2 regions of the Kitasatospora terrestris genome follow, and region 2 is predicted to be linked to the other one. Evidence: riboswitches for the same ligand, from Rfam matches in the RefSeq annotation. Region 2 holds a riboswitch; the other holds the start of a gene.
What was found. A riboswitch is a leader RNA that binds a small molecule or an ion and turns the genes downstream of it on or off. The one in region 2 is predicted to bind glycine.
Positions count from the first base shown of each region.

Region 1: linked by a shared signal. The riboswitch ahead of gcvT (glycine cleavage system aminomethyltransferase GcvT) and the one ahead of gcvP (aminomethyl-transferring glycine dehydrogenase) in region 2 are both predicted to bind glycine.

Region 1 covers NZ_BAABIS010000001.1:5,313,102-5,324,937, reverse strand. The annotation lists gene ABEB06_RS24525 (ABC transporter permease) at 1-903, opposite strand, end outside; gene ABEB06_RS24520 (ABC transporter substrate-binding protein) at 1,014-2,774, opposite strand; gene ABEB06_RS24515 (ABC transporter permease) at 2,834-3,817, opposite strand; gene ABEB06_RS24510 (enhanced serine sensitivity protein SseB C-terminal domain-containing protein) at 4,213-5,064, opposite strand; gene ABEB06_RS24505 (enhanced serine sensitivity protein SseB) at 5,171-5,926, opposite strand; glycine riboswitch at 6,050-6,154, shown strand; gene gcvT (glycine cleavage system aminomethyltransferase GcvT) at 6,304-7,422, shown strand; gene gcvH (glycine cleavage system protein GcvH) at 7,501-7,878, shown strand; gene ABEB06_RS24490 (serine hydroxymethyltransferase) at 7,959-9,227, shown strand; gene ABEB06_RS24485 (L-serine ammonia-lyase) at 9,368-10,735, shown strand; gene ABEB06_RS24480 (hypothetical protein) at 10,762-11,052, opposite strand; gene ABEB06_RS24475 (excalibur calcium-binding domain-containing protein) at 11,135-11,836, opposite strand, start outside.
Region 2 covers NZ_BAABIS010000001.1:1,679,779-1,691,614, reverse strand. The annotation lists gene ABEB06_RS07885 (hypothetical protein) at 1-299, shown strand, start outside; gene ABEB06_RS07880 (MFS transporter) at 459-1,931, opposite strand; gene ABEB06_RS07875 (PRC and DUF2382 domain-containing protein) at 2,086-3,309, opposite strand; glycine riboswitch at 3,499-3,606, shown strand; gene gcvP (aminomethyl-transferring glycine dehydrogenase) at 3,833-6,703, shown strand; gene ABEB06_RS07865 (DUF5999 family protein) at 6,757-6,945, opposite strand; gene ABEB06_RS07860 (hypothetical protein) at 7,100-7,786, opposite strand; gene ABEB06_RS07855 (glutamate-cysteine ligase family protein) at 8,151-9,653, shown strand; gene ABEB06_RS07850 (CPBP family intramembrane glutamic endopeptidase) at 9,743-10,534, shown strand; gene ABEB06_RS07845 (PhzF family phenazine biosynthesis protein) at 10,559-11,383, opposite strand; gene ABEB06_RS07840 (HAD domain-containing protein) at 11,417-11,836, opposite strand, start outside.

The DNA.
Region 1 (11,836 bases), 3.6 Mb from region 2:
GAGGTCGTTCTCGCCGATGGCCTGGACGGCGTAGGCGCCGATGCCCTTGAGCGAGAAGACCTGCTCGGTGATCAGGGCGCCGCCGAGCAGCAGGCCGAGGTCCATGCCGAAGATGGTGATGATCGGGGTCAGCGCGGCGCGCAGACCGTGCCGGACCACGACCTTCTTCTCGTCCAGGCCCTTGGCCCGGGCGGTGCGGATGTAGTCCTCGCTCATCGTCTCCAGCATTCCGGCGCGGGTGAGCCGGGCGTAGAGCGCGGAGTACAGGAAGGCCAGCGAGATCCAGGCGAGCATCAGGTGGCCGGCCCAGGCGAACGGGTCCTCGGTGAACTCGACGTACTCGATGTTGTCGAAGACCACCCACTTGTAGTGGAACAGCCACTGCACCAGCAGGCCGGTGAAGAAGATCGGGGCGGAGACGCCGGCCAGGGCGATGCCCATCGAGGCGCGGTCGAAGAACGAGCGCGGCCGCAGGGCCGAGACCACACCGGTGGCGACACCGGAGAGCAGCCAGATGAAGGCCGCGCCGATGGCCAGCGAGAAGGTCACCGGGATCCGGGAGGAGATCTCGGGCCAGACCTCGACGTGGTTCTTGAACGAGTACCCGAAGCAGGGGACGTTGCAGGTGACCGGGTCCGGGCCGAACTGGTACTCGGCGCCGCTGACCAGGCCCTTGAGGAAACGCCCGTACTGGACGTAGAGCGGCTGGTCGAAGCCGAGGTTCTGCTTGACTGCGGCGATCGCCTCGGCGCTCGGGTTCTTGCCGACGTACTGGGCGGCCAGCTGGTCGGTGGTCTCACCGGCCAGGGCCGGGAGCACGAAGAAGATCGCGAAGGTGATCGCGCTGACCACCAGCAGCAGCAGGACGGCTGCGGCGATCCTTCGGATGATGTAGGCGAGCATAGTTGTGCGGCCGCGGCGGCCCGCCTCCGCCCGGGGTGTCCGGGTCGGAGGCGGGCGCCGCTGCCTTCACCTGCCTTCAGGGGTGTGGAGCCAGGGTCTGGAGCCAGGAGTTACTTGGTGAGACCGATGTTCAGGTAGTCGTACTGACCCGAGAAGGCGGGGGTGGAGCCCAGGTTGCTGGCGCCGGCCGGGCGGTAGAGGAAGACCTTGTAGTAGGTCAGCGGGACGATGACCGCGGCCTCCATGGTCTTCTTGTCGATGTCGCCGTAGATCTTCTCGCGGGCGGCCCGGTCCGGGTTGGTGATCGCGTCGTCCAGCAGCTTGTTGATCGCGGGGTCGTTCAGCTGCGAGAGGTTGGTGTTGCCGGACTTCTTGATGGCGTCACCGTCGACGACCTGCTGCAGGAAGCCGTAGCCGGTCGGCCAGTCGGCGCCCCACTGCATCATGATCAGACCGGTGTTGTGCTCCTGGGTGTACGCCGGGACACCGGCGAAGTCCGAGAAGTACTTGCCCTGCGGGAACTGCTGGATCTCGACCTCGATGCCGACCTTCTTCAGGGCCGCCTGGATCGCGGTGGCCGAGGCGACCTCGGTCGAGCGGTCCTGGCGGGCCATGATGTTGGTCTTGAAGCCCTCCGGCTTGCCGCAGGCCTTCAGGGCCTCCTTGGCCTTGGCCTCGTCGCCCTTGTTGCCGGCGGTCTCGTAGAGGTTGAAGTCCTGGTGGCCCGGGATGTCCGGGGGCAGCACGGTGGAGGCGATGTCACCGCGGATCGGGCCGCCGATCGCGGTCTGCACCGAGACCTTGTCGATCGCGTACTGGACGGCCTTGCGGCACTCGATGTTGTCGAACGGCGCGACCTTGGTGTTGATCGCGGTGTAGACCAGACGGCCGCCGTAGGCGTTGTCGGTCGACTCCTTGAGCTTCGGGTCGAGCAGGATCTTGGCCTGGGTCTGCGGGTCGACGCCCTTGCCGGCCAGGTCGACCTGGGCGTTGCCGGCCAGCAGGTCCTGGTCGATGGTCGCCTGCGCGATCTTCAGCTTGACCTGGATCTTGTCGGCGAGCTGCTTGCGGATCGGGTCGGTCTTGGCGTCCCAGTTGGTGTTCTGGACGAGCACGACCTCCTTGCCGTCCTCGTAGCTCTCGAACTTGTAGCTGCCGGAGGACACGATGTGCTTCACGTAGTCCGCACCGGTGTCCTTGGCCTGCGGGACCGGCACGGTCTGCGGGGCGGAGACCAGGTAGTCGAAGTCCGCGAACGGCTGCTTCAGGTGGAAGACGATGGTGGTGTCGTCCGGGGTCTCGATCGACTTCAGGTCGCCGGTCTTGTCCTTGTACGGGCCCTGGTACGGCTCCGGGTTGTCCACCAGGAGGTCGTGGAAGTAGGTCGGGCCGTTGGACAGCACGTCCGGCGCGAAGTTGGAGCGCTCGACCGCGTACTTGACGTCCTTGGAGGTGATCGCGGAGCCGTCGTCGTACTTCAGGCCCGCCCGCAGCTTGTAGGTCCAGGTCAGACCGTCGGCGCTGACCTTGCCCAGCGACTCGGCCAGGTCCGGGACGAGCTTGTTGCCCTCCTCGCCGGCGGCCGGCTGGAAGGTGGTCAGCGGGCGGCCGTACAGGCGCGAGAAGTTGTACATGTACGCGTAGTACGTGTTGCCCGGGTCGAAGGAGTCCGGCACGTCGGAGTGCTCGTAGACAACCGTGCCGCCCTTCTTGTCCGAGACGTTCACGACCGCCTTGGTGGCCGCGTTGGCACCGGAGGCCTTGGTGCCGCCGGAGTCGCCGCTGCCGCCCTTGCTGCTCGAGCAGCCGGTGAGGGCCAGGGCGGTGGCCGCGGCGAGCGCGGTCAGCGCGGTGGTACGGGACCTGCGCATGGGAGAGATCAACCCCTTGACGTTAGGAGCGAGGGTGGCGGTGGATACCTGACCCGAGGTCAGTTGTTCTTGGGGTCGAGGGCGTCTCGCAGCCCGTCGCCCAGCAGGTTGAAGGCGAGCACCGTGACGAAGATCGCCAGGCCGGGGACGAGCATGAACTGCGGGTCCACCTGGTAGTACACGATCGCGTCCGCGAGCATGCCGCCCCATGAGGCCTGCGGCGGCTCGACGCCGACGCCGAGGAAGCTCAGGCCGGCCTCGAAGAGGATGTTGGTCGGGATCAGCAGGGTCGAGTAGACCAGGATCGGGCCGACCAGGTTCGGGAGCAGCTCCCGGAACAGGATGAACGGCGTCCGGGCGCCCAGGCTGCGGGCCGCGAAGACGAACTCGCGCTCGCGCAGCGAGAGGGTCTGGCCGCGGACGATCCGGCCGATGTACGGCCAGTTGAAGAAGCCGATCACGAAGATCAGCACCGCGATGTGCAGCGGCGTGCCGTGCAGGCCGAAGGCGCCGTCCTTGAGCGAGGCCGAGATGGCGATCGCGAAGAGCAGCAGCGGGAAGGCCAGGAACATGTCCATCAGCCGGCTGATCACGGTGTCGACCCGGCCGCCGTAGTAGCCGGCGATGATGCCGAGCGCGGTGCCGATCACGTTGGAGAGCACGGTGGCGCAGAAGGCGACCAGCAGCGACACCCAGGAGCCCTCGATGATGCGGGTCATGATGTCGCGTCCGTACTGGACGTCGATGCCGAGCGGGTGGCTCCAGCTCATCCCGCCGAAGTCGCCGGCCGGGATGCCGCCCAGGTTGGCGTCCAGCAGGTCCTGGTTGAACTTGTTCGGGTCGAGCCCGAAGACGGCCTCGATCGGCTTGGCCAGCACCGCGAGCAGCACCAGCAGGATCACCACCACGCCGCCGGCGAGGGCGGCCTTGTCACGCTTGAAGCGGGTCCAGGCGATCCGGCCGAGCGAGCGGCCCTCGATCTGCTTGGCCGCGGCGGCGACCGGCTCGGCTTCGGCGCCGATGGTCTCGGTGGGTGTGGTCATGAGTCAGTTCGTTCCCCTCGCCGACGGTGGCCGGCCCACGGAGTCGCAGCGGTTGCAACGGGTGCGGTGCAGTGCTGTGCGGATTGCGGTGGTGCCGAACACCTAGCGGCGGTGCAGAAGTTCGTGCGATGTGCGCAACAGGCGGGTTGCGCAGCACTCTCTGTCATGGCGAGCACCGGGCGCCAGCCCCCATCGAGGAGAGATGCCCAACCGTGATCTGGCGGCATGCACGATCGTTGCTGCGGTATATCGCTCTTCACACACGTGTTACATGTCCGTCAAGACGCACGCTGACGAGACCTCGCCAGTGGCGGAAAAGTGCCAGGTGGCGGCCCGGGCAGCAGAAACCCCCGCCGACCTGACAAAAGGTCAATGCGGGGGTGTACGAAGGTTTTTCAGCGGCCCGGATAACCCGGCCACGGCTGCTGCGGCCAGCCCGGCGCGGGCGCCTGCTGCGGTGGCGCTGAGTAACCGAAACCGGCGTGCGACTGCGGGTGCCCGGCCTGGCCCGGCGCGCCGCCGTACTGCGCGCCCCGGTCGAACACCGGGCGCCCGTGGGCCCACATCCACATCGCGACCGGGTCGAACTCGTCCGCCAGCATCACGGTCGACACCGCCGGCACGTCCGGCGCCTGCGCGGCCGCGCGCAGCACCAGGGCCCGGGCGGCCTCGATCGACGGCGGCGAGGTGTCGTACAGGTCCAGCCCGACCGCCAGGTAGGGCTCGCCCAGGGCCGGCTGCACCCAGGCCACCCGCAGCGAGCGCAGCGGGCGGACCTCGCCGGCCTGCTGCTGCAGCACCGCGTAGAACGCCGGGGCCGGCAGCTGGGGCTCGGAGATCCGCAGCGGGCCGGCCGGCAGCCGGTCCAGGCCGACCGCGACCCGGCGCAGGTCCGCCCAGGGGATGCCGACGCCGCCGCCCGGGCGGTGCGGGTCCAGCCACAGGCCCCAGCGGGTGCGGTACAGCGCGTTGGCGATCTCCAGGCCGGAGATCACCTCGTGGCCGCGGGACCAGCCGCTGGCCGCCAACTGCTCGGGCGAGGTGACGCACGGGGCGTACCCCATCCCGCCGATCTCCATGTTCCCGTACTGGGCGTCCGGGCTGCCGGGCGTGCCGTGCCAGAGCAGCATCCAGACCCTGCCCTCGGCGAGCGCCCGCAGCAGCGTCTCGTACGCCGCCCAGCGCTCCGGTGCGACCTCTCTGAGGGCGCGCTCGATCGCGCCCGGGTCGCCGGCTGCTCCCGTCACGTCGCCCTCTTCCGTCCGCCCTGCGGTGTCGGGCCAACCCTATGGGGCGGGCCGGACACTCGTCATGCCGCCGTCCCCCTACTGGCCGGTCACCGCCGCCGCCCCGTCATTGCCGGACGTAGAACGGCTGCACCCGGGTCAGCAGCCACTCGACCACCGGGTCGGCGACCAGGTCCAACAGCACCAGGTTGACGCGCCAGGCCGGGGCGGCGGTTCCCAGCGCCCGGCCGAGCGCCTGGTTGACCTCCGCGGGGTCGGCCGGCAGCGCCGGGTCCAGCTGGACGCCGACGTACAGCAGGGTCGGCTCGCCCTCCACCCGGGCCAGCGCCCGACGCGCCGTCAGCACGCCCGGGATCGCGGTGAGTTCGGTGGTCACGGCGGCCAGGAAGGCGAACGGCTCCTGGTGCGGCTCGGGCTCCTTGAGCGCCACCCGGGCCCCCTCCTGGACCCCCTCGGCCGCCCAGCGGTCGCCCTGCGGGCCGCGGCGCAGCTCGCCCACGCCCTCCGGCGGCACCGGGATGCCCACCGGGGCCTCCGGGTTGACCGCGATGCCGATGCCCAGCGGCAGGCCGCGGGCGAACTCCCACATCGGGGCGACCGCGAAGGCCATGCCGGGCGCGTGCTGCAGGAACACCTCCTGCGAGGAGAACACCGGGACGTACGGCGCACCGGCCAGCTCGATGGTCGGCAGGTCCAGCGACTCGCCCTGCGGGTCCGCGCCCGCCGGCAGCGGGATCCACACCTGGCTGCGGCCCAGCACCTCGACCACCCGGGGCGTCGCCCCCGGATCGCCGAGCGCCGCGGTGAGCACCTGCTCCAGCTCGTTGGCCGGCCACGCGCCGCCCTGCGGAGCCTCACCCACCGGGAAATCCATCGGTCCACCCCTTCAGATCCACTGCTGCGAGAAGCGTATCCGCCGGGGTGCACTCCCCCATCGGGCGCCGGGCATGCCATGATGTGCGCGCCGAACTTCATACTGGCCGCTCGAACCCGCGCGGGAGAGCCGGAACGCCCCTGTCGGGGGCGCGACCGGCGCCGAAGGAGCAAGTCCTCCCCGGAATCTCTCAGGCACCCATACCGCACGGGCGAGGCACATCTGGAAAGTGGACACGGCCGCGCCGTGCGCCCACCCACGGTGCAAGCCGCCATCCTTGGATGCGGTGAAGCTCTCAGGTTGTGACGACAGACGGGGAGACTCCACCCCCGCATGCCCATATGCAGCCAAGGAGCCCTGCCGTCATGTCCCTCCGCCTCACCGCGCTCGACGCTCTGCACCGGTCGCTCGGTGCCACCATGACCGACTTCGCCGGCTGGGACATGCCGCTGCGCTACGGCAGCGAGCGCGAGGAGCACCTCGCGGTCCGCACGAAGGCCGGCCTCTTCGACCTCTCGCACATGGGCGAGATCACCGTCTCCGGTCCGCAGGCCGGCGAGTTCCTGGACCACGCGCTGGTCGGCTTCATCTCGGCGCTCGGCGTGCTGCGCGCCCGCTACACCATGATCTGCCGCGAGGACGGCGGCATCCTGGACGACCTGATCGTCTACCGGACCGCCGAGAACGAGTACATGGTGGTCGCCAACGCCTCCAACGCCCAGGTGGTGCTGGACGCGCTGGCCGCCCGCACCGAGGGCTTCGACGTCCAGGTCCGCGACGACCGCGACGCCTACGCGCTGATCGCCGTCCAGGGCCCGGAGGCCAACGGCATCCTCGGCTCGGTCACCGACGCCGACCTGCCCGGCCTCAAGTACTACGCCCTGCTGCCCGCCACCGTGGCCGGCAAGGACGTCTGGCTGGCCCGCACCGGCTACACCGGCGAGGACGGCTTCGAGATCTTCTGCGCCCCGGCCGACGCCGCGCACCTGTGGACCGCCCTCACCGAGGCCGGCGCCGACAAGGGCCTGGTGCCGTGCGGCCTGTCCTGCCGCGACACGCTGCGCCTGGAGGCCGGCATGCCGCTGTACGGCCACGAGCTGACCACCGAGCTGACCCCGTTCGACGCCGGCCTCGGCCGGGTCGTCCGCTTCGACAAGACCACCAACGGCGGCGAGTTCGTCGGCCGCAAGGCGCTGGAGGCCGCCGCCGCCCAGGCCGAGGCCAACCCGCCGCGCAAGCTGGTCGGCCTGGTGTCGGACGGCAAGCGCGTCCCGCGCGCCGAGTACACCGTGGTCGCCGGCGACGGCACCCCGATCGGCACCATCACCTCCGGCTCGCCCTCCCCCACCCTGGGCAAGCCGATCGCCATCGCGTACGTGGACGCCGCGCACGCCGAGCCGGGCACCGCGGTCGCGGTGGACGTGCGCGGCAAGCACGAGCCGGTCGAGGTCGTGGCGCTGCCGTTCTACAAGCGCGCCCGCTGAGCCTCCTCCCCCTTCACTGCCCGGTCCGCTCAGCGGACGGCTCCGCCCTACCCTCTTGCGATCCTGGAGAATGACGTCATGAGCAACCCCACGCACCTGCAGTACACCGAGGAGCACGAGTGGCTGACCACCGCTGAGGTGGGCGCCGTCGCGACCGTCGGCATCACCGCCCACGCCGCCGACGCCCTCGGCGACATCGTGTACGTCCAGCTCCCGGAGGTCGGCGACACCGTCACCGCGGGTGAGACCTGTGGCGAGCTCGAGTCCACCAAGTCGGTCAGCGACCTGTTCTCCCCCGCCACCGGCGAGGTCACCGAGGTCAACCAGGCCGTCATCGACGACCCGGCGCTGGTGAACGCGGAGGCCTTCGAGGGCGCCTGGCTGTTCAAGGTCCGCGTCGAGGCCACCGACAAGCTGCTCAGCGCCGAGGAGTACACCGCCTTCATCGGCGGCTGACCCGACTCGTGTCCCGGGGGCGGCCGCAGCGCGGCGGCCGCCCCGCCTCCGTCCACCCGCTCCACGGGGAGATCCACCTCATGACGGTTCTCAACCAGTCCCTGCACGCGCTCGACCCGGAGATCGCCGCCGCGGTCGACGCCGAGCTGCACCGCCAGCAGACCACCCTCGAAATGATCGCCTCCGAGAACTTCGCCCCGGTGGCGGTCATGGAGGCCCAGGGCTCGGTCCTGACCAACAAGTACGCCGAGGGCTACCCCGGCCGCCGCTACTACGGCGGCTGCGAGCACGTCGACGTGGTCGAGCAGATCGCGATCGACCGCATCAAGGAGCTGTTCGGCGCCGAGCACGCCAACGTCCAGCCGCACTCCGGCGCGCAGGCCAACGCCGCCGCCATGTTCGCGCTGATCCAGCCGGGCGACACCATCCTGGGCCTCAACCTGGCCCACGGCGGTCACCTGACCCACGGCATGAAGATCAACTTCTCCGGCAAGCTCTACAACGTGGCCGCGTACCACGTCGACGAGAAGACCGGCCAGGTCGACATGGCCGAGGTCGAGCGCCTCGCCAAGGAGCACCAGCCCAAGCTGATCATCGCCGGCTGGTCCGCCTACCCGCGCCAGCTGGACTTCGCCGAGTTCCGCCGCATCGCGGACGAGGTCGGCGCGCTCCTCATGGTCGACATGGCGCACTTCGCCGGCCTGGTCGCCGCCGGTCTGCACCCCTCCCCGGTGCCGTACGCCGACGTGGTCACCACCACCACGCACAAGACCCTGGGCGGCCCGCGCGGCGGCGTCATCCTGTGCAAGGAGCAGTGGGCCAAGAAGATCAACTCCGCGGTCTTCCCCGGCCAGCAGGGCGGCCCGCTCGAGCACGTGATCGCCGGCAAGGCCGTGGCCTTCAAGGTCGCCGCCTCGGAGGAGTTCAAGGAGCGCCAGCAGCGCACCCTGGAGGGCGCCAAGCTGCTCGCCGAGCGCCTCCTGCAGGACGACGTCGCCGCCGCCGGCGCCAGCGTCCTGTCCGGCGGCACCGACGTGCACCTGGTCCTGGTCGACCTGCGCAACAGCGAGCTCAACGGCCAGGACGCCGAGGACCGCCTGCACGAGGTCGGCATCACGGTCAACCGCAACGCCGTCCCGAACGACCCGCGCCCGCCGATGGTCACCTCCGGCCTGCGCATCGGCACCCCGGCCCTGGCCACCCGCGGCTTCGGCGCCGAGGACTTCCGCGAGGTCGCCGACATCATCGCCGAGACCCTCCTCCCGGGCTTCGACGAGGCCAAGGCCACCGCGCTCAAGGCCCGGGTCACCGCCCTCGCCGCGAAGCACCCGCTCTACCCCGAGCTGTAAGCCGCACCGGGTGACCGGCCTCACCGGGCCGGCGCCCGTGGTTTTCCGGGGCACCGCGCACACTGGACAGTGCGCGCGGTGCCCCGTCCCATGTCACCGCCCTCTGTTTACCCCACGAGACCAGACAAGGACGTCCCTCCGTGGCCATCAGCGTCTTCGACCTCTTCTCCATCGGCATCGGCCCCTCGTCGTCGCACACCGTCGGCCCGATGCGCGCGGCCCGGATGTTCGCCCGCCGCCTCAAGTCCGAAGGCCTGATCGCCGACGTCGCCACGCTGCGCGCCGAGCTGTTCGGCTCGCTCGGCGCCACCGGCCACGGCCACGGCACCCCCAAGGCCGTCCTGCTCGGCCTGGAGAACAACTCCCCCCGCACCGTGGACGTCGACCGGGCCGACCTCGACGTCGAGCGGATCCGCGCCGAGAAGCGGATCAACCTGCTCGGCACCCACGAGATCCCGTTCGACCCCGACACCCAGCTGGTCCTGCACCGCCGCAAGGCCCTGCCCTACCACGCCAACGGCATGACCCTCTGGGCCTTCGCCGCCGACGGCTCCACCCTGCTGGAGAAGACCTACTACTCGGTCGGCGGCGGCTTCGTCGTCGACGAGGACGCCATCGGCGCCGACCGCGTCGTCCCCGACGACACCCAGCTGCGCTACCCCTTCCGCACCGGCGAGGAACTGCTCCGGCTCACCCGCGAGACCGGCCTGTCCATCTCCGGGCTGATGCTGGAGAACGAGAAGGCCTGGCGCAGCGAGGCCGAGATCCGCTCCGGCCTGCTGCAGATCTGGGCCGTGATGCAGGAGTGCGTCGCCGCCGGCATGGCCCGCGAGGGCATCCTGCCCGGCGGGCTCAAGGTCCGCCGCCGCGCAGCCGCCGCGGCCCGCGCGCTGCGCGCCGAGGGCATCGGCCCGGCCAACGCGATGGAGTGGGTCACCCTCTACGCGATGGCCGTGAACGAGGAGAACGCCTCCGGCCGCCGCGTGGTCACCGCCCCCACCAACGGCGCCGCCGGCATCATCCCGGCCGTCCTGCACTACTACCTGAACTTCATCCCGGGTGCGGACGAGGACGGCATCGTCCGCTTCCTGCTCGCCGCCGGCGCGATCGGCATGCTCTTCAAGGAGAACGCCTCCATCTCCGGCGCCGAGGTCGGCTGCCAGGGCGAGGTCGGCTCCGCCTGCTCGATGGCCGCCGGCGGCCTCGCCGAGGTCCTCGGCGGCAGCCCCGAGCAGGTCGAGAACGCCGCCGAGATCGGCATCGAGCACAACCTCGGCCTCACCTGCGACCCGGTCGGCGGCCTCGTCCAGATCCCCTGCATCGAGCGCAACGGCATGGCCTCCGTCAAGGCCGTCACCGCCGCCCGGATGGCGCTGCGCGGCGACGGCCGGCACCACGTCTCCCTCGACAAGGCGATCAAGACCATGAAGGAGACCGGCGCCGACATGAAGATCAAGTACAAGGAGACCTCCCGCGGCGGCCTCGCCGTCAACGTCATCGAGTGCTGACCCCGCTGCCCCCGCGGGGGCAGCCCTCAGACGTGAGCGCGGATCTGGCGCACCGGGTGACCCAGCGCGGCCCCCAGGTGCGCCAGTTCCGTCTCGGTGAACCACTCGCGCTCCGGGTTCCAGACCTCGATCTCGAAGCGGGCGATCCGCTCCAGGTTCCCCCCGCAGTCGACCGCCGTGACCCGGTCGTACCAGCTCACCTCGTGGTCCGCGTCCGGCTCCCGTCCGGCGACCAGCGCGGCCACCCGCTCGCCGACCCCCCGCTCCGGCCGCCAGTACGGGTCCGCCGGAATCACCGACAGCACGTCCTCGCTCATCGTCGGCCTTCCTCCTCGATCCACCGGGGACCGCAGCCCCCGCCACCGACACCGGCCGGTGGCGGGGGCTGCGGCCCTCGGGTCACTCGCAGGCGATGCCGTCGTCGTCGCGGTCGAGCGCGGAGCGGTAGCCGGGGTCGCCGCGGTGCAGCGGGGCCGCGCCGGCGGCCCGGGCGGCGGCGCAGTTCGCGTAGTACGGCGCCGAGCCCCCGCCGGAGGACGTCCCGCCGGACGTGGAGCCGCCGGAGGACGAGCCGCCGGTGGTCGTGGAGCCGCCGCCGGTGGACTCGCAGGCGACGCCGTCGCCGTCCGCGTCCAGGCCCGGCCGGTAACCGGGGTCACCGCGGTGCAGCGGGGCGGCGCCGGCGTTGCGGGCCTCGGTGCAGTTGGCGTACGAGACGACGGGCTCCGGGGTGGGCGTCGGTGTCGGAGTCGGCGTGGGGGTGGGCGTCGGAGTCGGGCTGGGGGACGGAGGCGGGGTCGGCGTGGGGGTGGGGCTCGCCTCGGCGGTGGTGGGCGGCGGGGCGGCCGGGGCCGAGGAGGTGGCGGCCGCCGGCTGGACGAAGTCGGCGCGGTCGGCCTTCGGGTCGGCGACCACGGCGCCGAGCCAGATCAGCCCGTAGAGACCGCCGATCACGCTGACCACGACCTTCGCCGGCTTCTGCCACAGCGAGGTCCACACCAGGATCAGTCCGACCGGCGGGAGGAGGAACAGGACCAGCAGGATCGGTCCGGTCCGGCGCCACCAGGGGGCCCGGGCGGGGGCGGGTGGCGGGTAGGCGTA
Region 2 (11,836 bases):
AGGAGTACGTCCAGGCGTTCCTGGAGCTGGAGCCGGGCGGGGTGGCGCGGGTGCTCGGCCCGTACCGGACCGGGCCGGTGGCCCTGCCGCCGGTACGGACCTCGCCGGAGGCCCGGGACCACTGGGAGGAGATCCCTGCACCGCTGGCCGCGTTCGCCCCGGTGGGCGCGGAGTGGGTCGGGTCGAAGGAGCTCACGGCGGCCCTGGTGCGTGCGGGCAAGGCGACCGTGCTCTTCGACCGGGCCTCCGACACGGTCTACCTGATGGCCGCGCAGCTGGACGTGCCGCCCGCCGGCTGAGACCGGGAACGGCAACGGCCCCGCACCTGGTCCAGAGGTGCGGGGCCGGTTGTCGGCCGGGACGGCGTACGGTCTCGATGCCCTCAGGGCCGTACGCCTCCCGGTCTCCTCGCCGGCCTGTCCGGGGCCGGCGGGGGAGGACGCCTGGTCGGGGAGACCTCAGGCGTCGGTCTTGGCGAGCTGCGGCGCGGCCTGCTCGGCGGCGACGGGCTCGACGGGCTTGATCCGGCGGATGGCGAACGGCACCAGCGCGGCGACCAGGCACATCACGGCGGCGACCCAGAAGGCGTGCTCGTACGCGTCCAGGGTGGGCAGCTGCACCGGGATCGGGAGCTTCATGGTGTCGCCGGTGAGGATGGCGCCCATCACGGCGGTGCCGATCGCGCCGCCGACGGTGCGCAGCACGGCGTTCATGCCGTTGGCGATGCCGCTCTGCTCGGCCGGGACGGCGCCGTTGATGTAGGCCGGCATGGCGGCGTAGGCGAGGCCCACGCCGAGGCCGAAGACGGCCGAGGAGAGGTAGATGTCGATCTCGTGGCCGTGGCGCACCGCGAGGTAGACCATGGCGGCGGAGCCGAGCAGGCCGCCGAGGACCAGCGGCAGGCGGGGGCCGCGGCGGGCGATCAGCAGGGCGCCGACCGGGGCGGCGACCATCGAGCCGAGGGCGGAGGGCAGCAGCATGATGCCGGCGTGCAGCACGGTGGCGGTGAAGCCGTAGTGGGCCAGCTTCTCCGGGGTCTGGGCGAAGTTGCTGATCAGCAGGAAGGAGCCGTACATCCCGAAGCCGATGAGCAGGCCGGAGATGTTGGTGAAGGCGACCGCCGGGCGGGAGAGCATCTTCATGTCGACCAGCGGGTGCTTGACCTTGACCTCGATGAGGATCCAGATCAGGGCGACCACGGCGGCGACGGCGAACAGGCCGAGGGTCTTGGTGGAGGTCCAGCCCCAGTGGTTGCCCTGGCTGACGGCGATCAGCAGGGCGGAGAGCCAGCCGGCCAGGGTGATCGCGCCGAGCGGGTCGGCGCCGCCGTTCTTGTCGACGACCGGGTCCTTGGGGACGCGCAGGGCGACCAGGCCGACCGCGATCAGGCCGAAGGCCAGGCCCATCCAGAAGATCGACTTGTAGCTCCAGTGCTCCAGCAGCAGGCCGGTGGCGACCAGGCCGAGGCCGGAACCGACGCCCATCGAGGCGCTGATGGCGGCGACGCCGCCGGTGACCTTCTCGCGGGGCATCTCGTCGCGGACGATGCTGATCGCGAGCGGCAGCACACCGCCGCCGGCTCCCTGCAGGACGCGGGCGACCACGAGCCAGGTGAAGGAGTGGGTGGAGACGGCGAGCGCCGAACCGGCGACCAGGCCGGCCAGCGAGACCAGCAGCATCGGCTTGCGGCCGCGCAGGTCGCCGAAGCGGCCGAGCAGCGGGGTGAGCACGGCGGCGGAGAGCAGGTTCGCCGTCATCAGCCAGGTGATGCTGGAGCCGGAGACGTCCAGCTCCTTGGCGAGCGAGGGCAGGATCGGCACGACCGCGGTCTGCACCACGGTGAAGGCCAGCATGGCCACGATCAGCGCGGGCAGCACGCGGGCGCTGGTCGGCGCGGCGGCCGTGACGGTGGGCTGTGATGCCTCGCTCACGGTGACTTCCTCATTCTTCAGGCAGGCGATAGTGAATCAGCTGAAGTAACCATGCAGGGAGATACTTCAGTCTGTCAAATATCGCCGGGTGAAGCTTTGGCAAAGCGGAGGCCCCGGTCCGCGGGGAGCGGACCGGGGCCGGTGGCGGCGGGGATCAGGCCGGGCGCAGCGGCTCCGGCCGGACCGCGGCCGCGGCCACCGCGTCGGGGTGGCCGTTGTGCAGCGGCGCCGGGTGCGACAGCGGGACGGTGCCCGCCGGCGCGGGGTGCGCCTGGGTGGGCTGCTGGATGCCGAGCTGCTGCGCGGCGTGCTGCTGGACGCCGTTCGCCGGCTGCGGGGCCGCGTGCTGCCGGGTGCCGGCGGCACGGCCGGAGGGATCGGCGGCGGGCTCGGCCGTCGAGTCGTGCACCTCGACCTGCTCGCGGCGCAGCTCCTCGTGGACCACCTCCTCCTCGGTGTACCGCTCCACCACCAGGCGCACCCGCTCGATCGGGGCCAGGTACTTGCGCACCACCGGCCGCTCCTCGCGCAGGGTCACCTCCTCCATCGCCTCGGCGATCTCCTGGTCGGTGAGCGACTCCCGCTCCTGCTCGGTGACCGGGACGCGCTCCACCCGCACCCGCTCGCGCACCACCGGCACCCGGCGCTCGACCGGCTCGCTGGTCACGTACTTGCGCAGCCGGGCGGTGCCCAGCTCGTGCCACTCGGTGGTGATCTCCAGCCGCTCCTCGCGGCAGGTGATCTCGATCGGGGCGGCGGGCGCGTCGCCGGTGTCCGCCGTCCGGGCGTGGGCCTGGTGCTGCGCCTGGGCCTGCGCCTGCGCCTGGGCCTGCGGGGGCTTGTGCTCGGCCGGCGCGGCGTAGGCCGGCGGCGGGGCGAGGGTGCGGTTCACGGCGGGCCGGGCGTGCCGCGCGTGCTGGTCGCCGGCCGCCCGGGCCGCCGCCGCGGCGGAGACCGGGGCGGTGGTGCCGAAGTCCCGGTCGACGGGCTTGTCCATGGACTTGTCGGCGGGCCGCTCCGCGGCGAGGGAGCCGTTGGCCGCGGTCGGCGGCACGGGCCGGCCGTTGCCGGTGTCCAGCCCGTAGTAGCGGTACAGCTCGAGCTCCTGGGCGGGGGAGAGGTGCTGCCCCACGCCGAAGTCCGGGGATTCCTTGATCAGCGACTTGTCGTACGGGACGCGCAGCTCGTCCCCGGAGAATTCGCTGGTGGTCAGCGGGACGAAGGCGTCCCGGCCGAAGATCCCGGTGCGCACGGCGGCCCATTCCGGTTCGCCGGTCGCGTCGTCCAGGTACACCTCGTCGACCGTGCCGATCTTGTCACCGTTCCGGTCGACCGCCTTGTGTCCGATCAGGTCGCGCGGATCGATATCGGTCTGCACGCTGTCCTCCAGTCCTGCTGCTCCTTGAGGATCCGTCAAAGGGGGTGGTCGGAGGAGCTGGCCGACCACCACTTCACACGAAACGGCATGTATCGGACAGCGGCGAGCGGGGCGCAGCCGTCCGGGGCAGATCACAGGGCCGGACCGGTGATCGGGAACGTTCGCGCTGGTACCCTGGGCGGCGACCGCCGAGCCCGCTCGGGAGAGTCCCCGGCCCCCGCGAGAGCGGGTGTCACGGGGCGCCGAAGGAGCAACTCCTCCCCGGAATCTCTCAGGCATCCGTACCGAACGGGATCAGGTCACTCTGGAAAGCAGGGCAGGACCGTCGGCACAGGAGCCGGCGGCACCACCCTCACCGACGGTGCAAGTCGACGGGACGCCTCACGGCGCCGGCACGGCGAAGCTCTCAGGTACCGATGACAGAGGGGGAGGCCTGACGGGTTCGTCTGCTTTTCCGGCTCCCACGGCGTCCGGACCGGCATGCGTACCCCCGCCGGTCCGTGACCAGGAGGCCCCGACCCCCATGAACGCCAAGCCTTCCCTCACCGAGCTCGAGCAGGCCAGTCCCTTCCAGGGCCGCCACATCGGCCCCGACGCCGCCGCGCAGGACAAGATGCTGGCCCAGGTCGGCTACGGCTCCCTGGACGAGCTGTCCGACGCCGCCGTCCCCGCCGCCATCCGCAGCCTCACCGCGCTGGGCCTGCCGGCCGGCCGCTCCGAGGCCCAGGTGCTCGCCGAGCTGCGCGAGCTGGCCGGCCGCAACTCCGTGCTGACCTCCATGATCGGCCTGGGGTACTACGGCACCTTCACCCCGCCGGTGATCCTGCGCAACGTGCTGGAGAACCCGGCCTGGTACACCGCGTACACGCCGTACCAGCCGGAGATCTCGCAGGGCCGCCTGGAGGCGCTGCTCAACTTCCAGACCCTGGTCGCCGACCTGACCGGCCTGGACACCTCCGGCTCCTCGCTGCTGGACGAGGGCACCGCGGCCGCCGAGGCGATGGCGCTGGCCCGCCGCGTCACCAAGGTCAAGGGCGGCGTCTTCCTGGTCGACGCCGACTCGCTGCCGCAGACCATCGCGGTGATCGAGACCCGCGCCGAGCCGACCGGTGTCGAGGTGGTCGTCGCCGACCTGTCGAACGGCATCCCGGCGGAGGTCGCCGAGCGCGGCGTCTTCGGCGTGCTGGTGCAGTACCCGGGCGCCTCCGGTGCGGTCCGCGACCTCAAGCCGCTGATCGACCGGGCCCACGAGCTGGGCGCGGTCGTCGCGGTCGCCGCCGACCTGCTGGCCCTGACCCTGCTGAAGTCCCCGGGCGAGCTGGGGGCCGACATCGCCTGCGGCACCTCGCAGCGCTTCGGCGTCCCGATGGGCTTCGGCGGCCCGCACGCCGGCTACCTCGCGGTCCGCGCCGCGTACGCCCGCAACCTGCCCGGCCGCCTGGTCGGCGTCTCGGTCGACGCGGACGGCCACCGCGCCTACCGCCTGGCCCTGCAGACCCGCGAGCAGCACATCCGCCGCGAGAAGGCCACCTCCAACATCTGCACCGCCCAGGTGCTGCTGGCCGTGATGGCCTCCATGTACGCCGTCTACCACGGCCCGGACGGCCTGGCGGACATCGCCCGCCGCACCCACCGCTACGCCGCGGCGCTCGCCGCCGGCCTGCGCGCGGGCGGCGTGGAGCTGGCGCACGAGTCGTTCTTCGACACCGTCACCGCGCGCGTCCCGGGCCGGGCCGCCGCCGTGGTCGCCGGCGCGCTCGCCGAGGGCGTCAACCTCTTCCAGGTCGACGAGGACACCGTCTCGGTCTCCTGCGACGAGACCACCACCCGCGAGCACCTGGCCTCGGTCTTCGCCGCCTTCGGCGTGACCGCCGAGATCGCCGAGGACGCGGAGGCCCTGCCGGAGGCGCTGCTGCGCTCCGACGAGTACCTGACCCACCCGGTCTTCCACAGTCACCGCTCCGAGACCGCCATGCTGCGCTACCTGCGCCGCCTGTCGGACCGCGACTACGCGCTGGACCGCGGCATGATCCCGCTGGGCTCCTGCACCATGAAGCTCAACGCGACCACCGAGATGGAGCCGGTGACCTGGCCGGAGTTCGGCCAGCTGCACCCCTTCGCCCCGGTCGACCAGGCGGCGGGCTACCTCACCCTGATCCGCGAGCTGGAGCAGCAGCTGGTCGAGGTGACCGGCTACGACGCGGTCTCCATCCAGCCGAACGCCGGCTCCCAGGGCGAGCTGGCCGGCCTGCTGGCCGTCCGCGCCTACCACCTGGCCAACGGCGACACCCAGCGCGACGTCTGCCTGATCCCGTCCTCCGCGCACGGCACCAACGCGGCCTCCGCCGCGATGGCCGGCATGCGGGTCGTCGTGGTGAAGACCCTGGTCGACGGCGACGTGGACGTCGAGGACCTGAAGGCCAAGATCGAGCAGCACCGCGACCAGCTCTCGGTCCTGATGGTCACCTACCCGTCCACCCACGGCGTGTACGAGACCGAGATCACCGAGATCTGCGCCATGGTGCACGAGGCCGGCGGCCAGGTGTACGTCGACGGCGCCAACCTGAACGCCCTGGTCGGCCTGGCCAAGCCGGGCAAGTTCGGCGCGGACGTCTCGCACCTGAACCTGCACAAGACCTTCTGCATCCCGCACGGCGGCGGCGGCCCGGGCGTCGGCCCGGTCGCGGTCCGCGCGCACCTCGCGCCGTACCTGCCCAACCACCCGCTGCAGGCGGAGGCCGGCCCGGCCACCGGTGTCGGCCCGATCTCGGCCGCCCCGTGGGGCTCGGCCGCCATCCTGCCGATCTCCTGGGCGTACGTGCGCCTGATGGGCGGCGAGGGCCTCAAGCGCGCCACCCAGGTCGCGGTGCTGAACGCCAACTACATCGCCAAGCGCCTGGCCCCGCACTTCCCGGTGCTCTACACCGGCCCCGGCGGCCTGGTCGCGCACGAGTGCATCATCGACCTGCGCCCGCTCACCAAGGAGACGGGCGTGACGGTGGACGACATCGCCAAGCGCCTGATCGACTACGGCTTCCACGCGCCGACCATGTCGTTCCCGGTGGCCGGCACGCTGATGATCGAGCCGACCGAGTCCGAGGACCTGCACGAGATCGACCGCTTCTGCGACACCATGATCGCGATCCGCGCGGAGATCGAGAAGGTCGGCACGGGCGCCTGGCCGAAGGACGACAACCCGCTGGCCAACGCCCCGCACACGGCGGCGACGCTGGCCGGTGAGTGGGAGCACGCCTACTCGCGCCACGAGGCGGTCTTCCCGGCCGGCGTGAACCCGGCGGACAAGTACTGGCCGCCGGTGCGCCGCATCGACGGCGCGTACGGCGACCGCAACCTGGTCTGCTCGTGCCCGCCGCTGGACGAGTACGACGCCTGAGGGTGAAACCGGAGGGGTGCGGGGCCGACGGCCCCGCACCCCTCCGGTGTTCCCTACGCCAGGGCGAGCGGTCGTCGAGGCGCGATGACGCTGCCGTCGGGCAGCAGCTCGCCGGTGTCCTCGAAGATCAGGACGCCGTTGCAGAGCAGGCTCCACCCCTGGTCGGGGTGGGAGGCGGCCACGGCGGCCGCCTCACGGTCGGGGGACTCCGCCGAAGGACACTCGGGTCGGTGCTGGCACATCGTCGTACCTCGCTCGGTTCGCCGTCCGGTTCGGGTGTGAACCGGCTCCACGGTGGGTAGGACAGTGCCCCCTCCGCCGCTGGTTCCCAGTGTCGGCATACCGAGGCCCGAGCGCAGCCATTTGGTGACATGCGCCACAGATGAGGGCCCGAGATCACCCGGCCGGATGGCTACTCGTCGAAGTCGCGCACAGCTGGGCCATGCCGCCCTGGCCCGGCCGGGTCATGCCCGGATGGCCCGAACCGGTGGGCTCCAGCCGGGCGAGCAGCTCGGCCGCCGGATAGACCTGGTGCGCGGTCACCCCGAGCGGCGCCGGGGCGAGCGGGATCAGCAGGTCCTCGCCCGGCGTGCTGCCGTGCAGCCACAGGGCGGTCGCATAGTGCCCGGGCATCGACAGCAGCCGTGGCTGCAGGCGGGTGTGCCCGCCCTGGACCAGCTGCCAGGCCTGGCGAAGCGCCCGCACCGTGGAGTCCAGGTAGGGGCCGGCGGTGAAGTGCGAGAAGGCGTGCCCCTCGGCGGTCTCCACCACCTCGGCCGCGGCCAGCACCTCGCCCGGCCCGTCCGGCCCCAGCCCGTCGCGCCCCAGCGACTCGCGCACCGGCCCGTCCGCCGCCGGATCGGCGGCCTTGGCGGTGTGCCGCACCAGGAACCGCCACCCGGTGCGGCGCGCGCCGGCCAGCCGGCCGTCCGGGCCGTCCAGCACGTACACCGCCAGTGGGTGGGCCGGCAGCAGCGGGCCGGGGCCGTGGCGCAGGACGGCGGCGGCCGGTTGGCGCAGCGCGTCCTGGGAGCCGAGCGCGGCGTGGACCGCGCGCAGCGCGCTGGGCGGTGGCTGAAGCATGTGCAAGGTCATGTGGAGTCGCCTCTCCGTGCGAGATCGGCGTGCGAGTGCGGCATACCGGCGGGGCGTCGGTGTGAAGGGGACCTGGGCCGTGTCCGGTTGGGCGTGATCGCCGGGCGGGGCGCGGGCGGGCCGTCCGAGGGTTGGAGAACGGCTGGAGTCCGGCCGGAGCGCAGTGCGAATTCTACTCGAACAGGTGCGCAGGGTGACCTTCTTATCACGTTCGGTGGTGTCCGGCAAGTCGATCTCTCGCTGAAAGATCGTCAGAAAGCTTGCACCGCTACTGCGTTCGGGCGGTCTGGCTAGGGATCTTCGCGGTGGGCATGATGACTTGCACGTCCGACCGAGGGGGAGGAGCACATCCGTGGGCGAGAAGGTCGTCGCGACCCGGGCGGAGCTGTCCGACCGGCAGCTCTACCGCCGCAAGCTGCAGCTGTGCCTGGACGTGCTGGAGCGGATGCTGCGCGAGGAACGGTTCGACCGCCCGAAGGCGATGATCGGACTGGAGATCGAGCTCAACCTCGCCGATGAGCAGGGTATGCCCGTGCTCGGCAACGCGCAGGTGCTGGGCTCGATCGCCTCGTCGGACTTCCAGACCGAACTGGGCCAGTTCAACATCGAGGTCAACATCGCGCCGCGCCGGCTCGGCGGGCACGTCCTGGAGGAGCTGCGGGAGGAGATCGACACCTGCCTGCGCTACGCCGACCGCAAGGCCGCCGAGGTCGGCGCGCGGATCGTCATGGTGGGCATCCTGCCGACCCTGGACCTGGACCACACCGGGATCGACGCGATGAGCCGCAACGACCGGTACACCCTGCTCAGCGACCAGATCCTGGCCGCCCGCGGGGAGGACATCGCGCTCGACATCCAGGGCGTGGAGCACCTGGCGGTGGAGTCGGTGTCGATGGTCGCCGAGGCCGCCGCGACCTCCCTGCAACTGCACCTGCAGGTCACCCCCGAGCGCTTCGCCTCGGTGTGGAACGCCGCCCAGGCGATCTGCGGCGTGCAGCTGGCGCTCGGCGCCAACGCACCCTTCCTGTTCGGGCGGGAGCTCTGGCGCGAAACGCGCCCCGTGCTCTTCCAGCAAGCCTGTGACACCCGTTCGGCGGAGCTCAAGGCGCAGGGCGTGCGCCCCATCACCTGGTTCGGGGAGCGCTGGGTCGACTCCGCGCACGATCTGTTCGCGGAGAACCTCAAGTACTTCCCGGCGCTGCTGCCGATCTGCGACGACGAGGACCCGGCGAAGGTCTACGCCTCCGGCGGCGTCCCGCGGCTCGGCGAGATGCGGCTGCACAACGGCACCATCTACCGGTGGAACCGCCCGGTGTACGACGTCGCCGACGGCGTCCCGCACCTGCGGGTGGAGAACCGCTGCCTGCCGGCCGGCCCGACGGTCGCCGACACCCTCGCCAACGCCGCCTTCTACTACGGGCTGGTCCGGGTGCTGGCCGAGCAGCCCCGGCCGATCTGGACCAGGCTGCCCTTCGAGAAGGCCGACGAGAACTTCCAGGCCGGCGCCCGGTACGGCATCGACGCCGTCCAGTACTGGCCGCGCGGCGGGCGGGGCGGGCGCGGCCAGCTCACCCCGGTCGCCGCCACCGAGCTGGTGCTGCACGACCTGCTGCCGCTCGCCCACCAGGGCCTGGACGAGTGGGGCGTGGAGCCCGCCGACCGCGACCGCTACCTCGGCATCATCGAGCAGCGCTGCCTGCGCCGCACCAACGGCGCCGCCTGGCAGGCCGCCACCGTGCACCGGTTGCGGGAGAACTACGGGATGGACCCGCAGGCCGCGATCGCCGCGATGACCCGCCGCTACGCCGAGTACATGCGCACCGGGGAGCCGGTGCACACCTGGCCGGTGGGGTGAGCCCCGCGCCCCGGGGCGCTGTGGTTGGATGATCGTTCCGGCGGCCGGGCACCCGGCCGCCGGCCGACCCAGCGTGCCGGAGGCCCCAGGTGACGACCGCTTCGACCGAGGCCTCCGCCCGCCCGCTGACCCGTCGGCTGCTGGGCGCCGAACTGCTGATCGTCCTCGGACTGTCGCTCGGCGCCAGCGGCGTCGCCGCGCTGATCAGCTTCGCCGGATCGCTCACCGAACCGCTCGCCCTCGGCAAGCAGGTCGCCAGCCTCAACGCCTCCCGGGCCCCCGGCCGGCCCTGGCTGGACCTCGCCTGGCAGCTGTACTACATCGGCCGCGGCCTGATGCCGGTGGTGCTGGTCGGCTACCTGCTGATCCGCGAGGGCAGCTCGCTCAGGAACGCACTCGGCTTCGACCTGACCCGCAAGCTCTCCGACCTCGGCCGCGGCGCGCTGGTCGCCGCCGGGATCGGCGGCTCCGGGCTGCTGCTCTACCTGGCCGCGCAGGCCGGCGGCGCCAACCTGACCGTCGCCCCCTCCGGCCTGCCCGAGGTGTGGTGGCGGATCCCGGTGCTGCTGCTCTCCGCCTGGCAGAACGCGGTGCTGGAGGAGGTGGTGGTCCTCGGCTACCTGCTGCGGCGGCTCCAGCAGCTCGGCTGGGGCTGGCCCGCCGCGCTGATCGCCAGCTCGGTGCTGCGCGGCTCGTACCACCTGTACCAGGGCGTCGGCGGGCTGGTCGGCAACATGGTGATGGGCGCGGTCTTCTGCCTGCTCTACCGGCGCTGGGGGCGGGTGATGCCGCTGGTCGCCGCGCACGGGCTGATCGACACCGTCGCCTTCGTCGGGTACGCGCTGCTGGCCGGCCACGTCAGCTGGCTGCCCACGCCCTGAGCAGCGCGTACCGGGGGTGTGGCGCTACGGCGTGCTGTGCAGCGTGCCGTCCAGCACGGTGACCGCGTGGCCGGAGAGCAGGACGCGGTCGCCGAGCAGCCGGCACGCCACCAGGCCGCCGCGGACCGACGCCTGGTAGCCGGTCAGCTCGGTGCGGCCCAGGCGCTCCGCCCAGAACGGGGCGAGCGCGGTGTGCGAGCTGCCGGTCACCGGATCCTCCGGGATGCCGACCGACGGGGCGAAGTTGCGCGACACGAAGTCGTAGCCGCCGCCCGCCGGGTCGTCCGCCCGGGCGGTGACCACCACGCCCCGCAGCGGCAGCAGCGCGAGCGCGCCCAGGTCCGGGGCGAGCGCCCGCACCGCGTGCTCGCTCGCCAGCACCACCAGCAGCTCGCCGAGCCCGGGGACCGCGTACGCCTCGGTGACCGGCCGGCCCAGCGCCTCGGCCAGGCCCGCCGGCGGCTGTGCCGCGACCGCGCCGTTGGCCGGGAAGTCCAGGGTGATCGAACCGTCCGGCTCGGTCCGGGCCCGCAGTTCGCCGCTCCGGGTGGCGAACCGCACCTGCCCGTCCGTCCCGTCGAGCAGGCCGTCGCCGCGCAGCGCGTGCACCGTGGCCAGGGTGGCGTGGCCGCACAGGTCCACCTCCTCGGTGGGGGTGAACCAGCGCAGCGCCCACGCGCCCGGCCCGCCGGTCGGGCGGGCGAAGGCGGTCTCCGGCAGGTTCATCTCCGCCGCGACCCGGCGCAGCCAGCGCTCCTGCGGCCACTCGGGCCCGTCCAGCAGGCAGACGGCGGCCGGGTTGCCGGCGAACGGGCGGTCGGTGAAAGCGTCGATGATCCGGAGGCGCATGCCTCGAATCTAACGCCAGGGCCGGCCGGGCCGTCAGCCCACCCGGCGCAAGCGGCCCGCGGCGGGCGGACGGCCCAGCAGCCGGTCGACGTGCCACCTGAGCAACCCCTGCCCCGGGTCGACCGGCAGCAGCAGCCGGTCGCGGCGCAGCAGCGAGTTGCGCACCAGCCGCGGCGGGATGCAGTCGTCCACCCAGGCGAACGGCCGCCCGGCGGCGTACCGCAGGATCGGCGCCCACTTGCGGGCCGAGAACAGCTCCATCAGCGGCACCCGCGGATCGCCGGGCTGCGGCACGTACCCGGTGAAGCGGACCACCGGCAGCTGCGGCAGGCCGAGCAGCGGGGCGACGTGCGCGTTCGCCTGCTCCTCCCAGGTGGTCGCCCACACCAGCTCGTAGCCGTCGGCGAGTTCGCGCAGCCAGTCGCCGTGCCGGCCGGAGAGCAGGACGGTGTA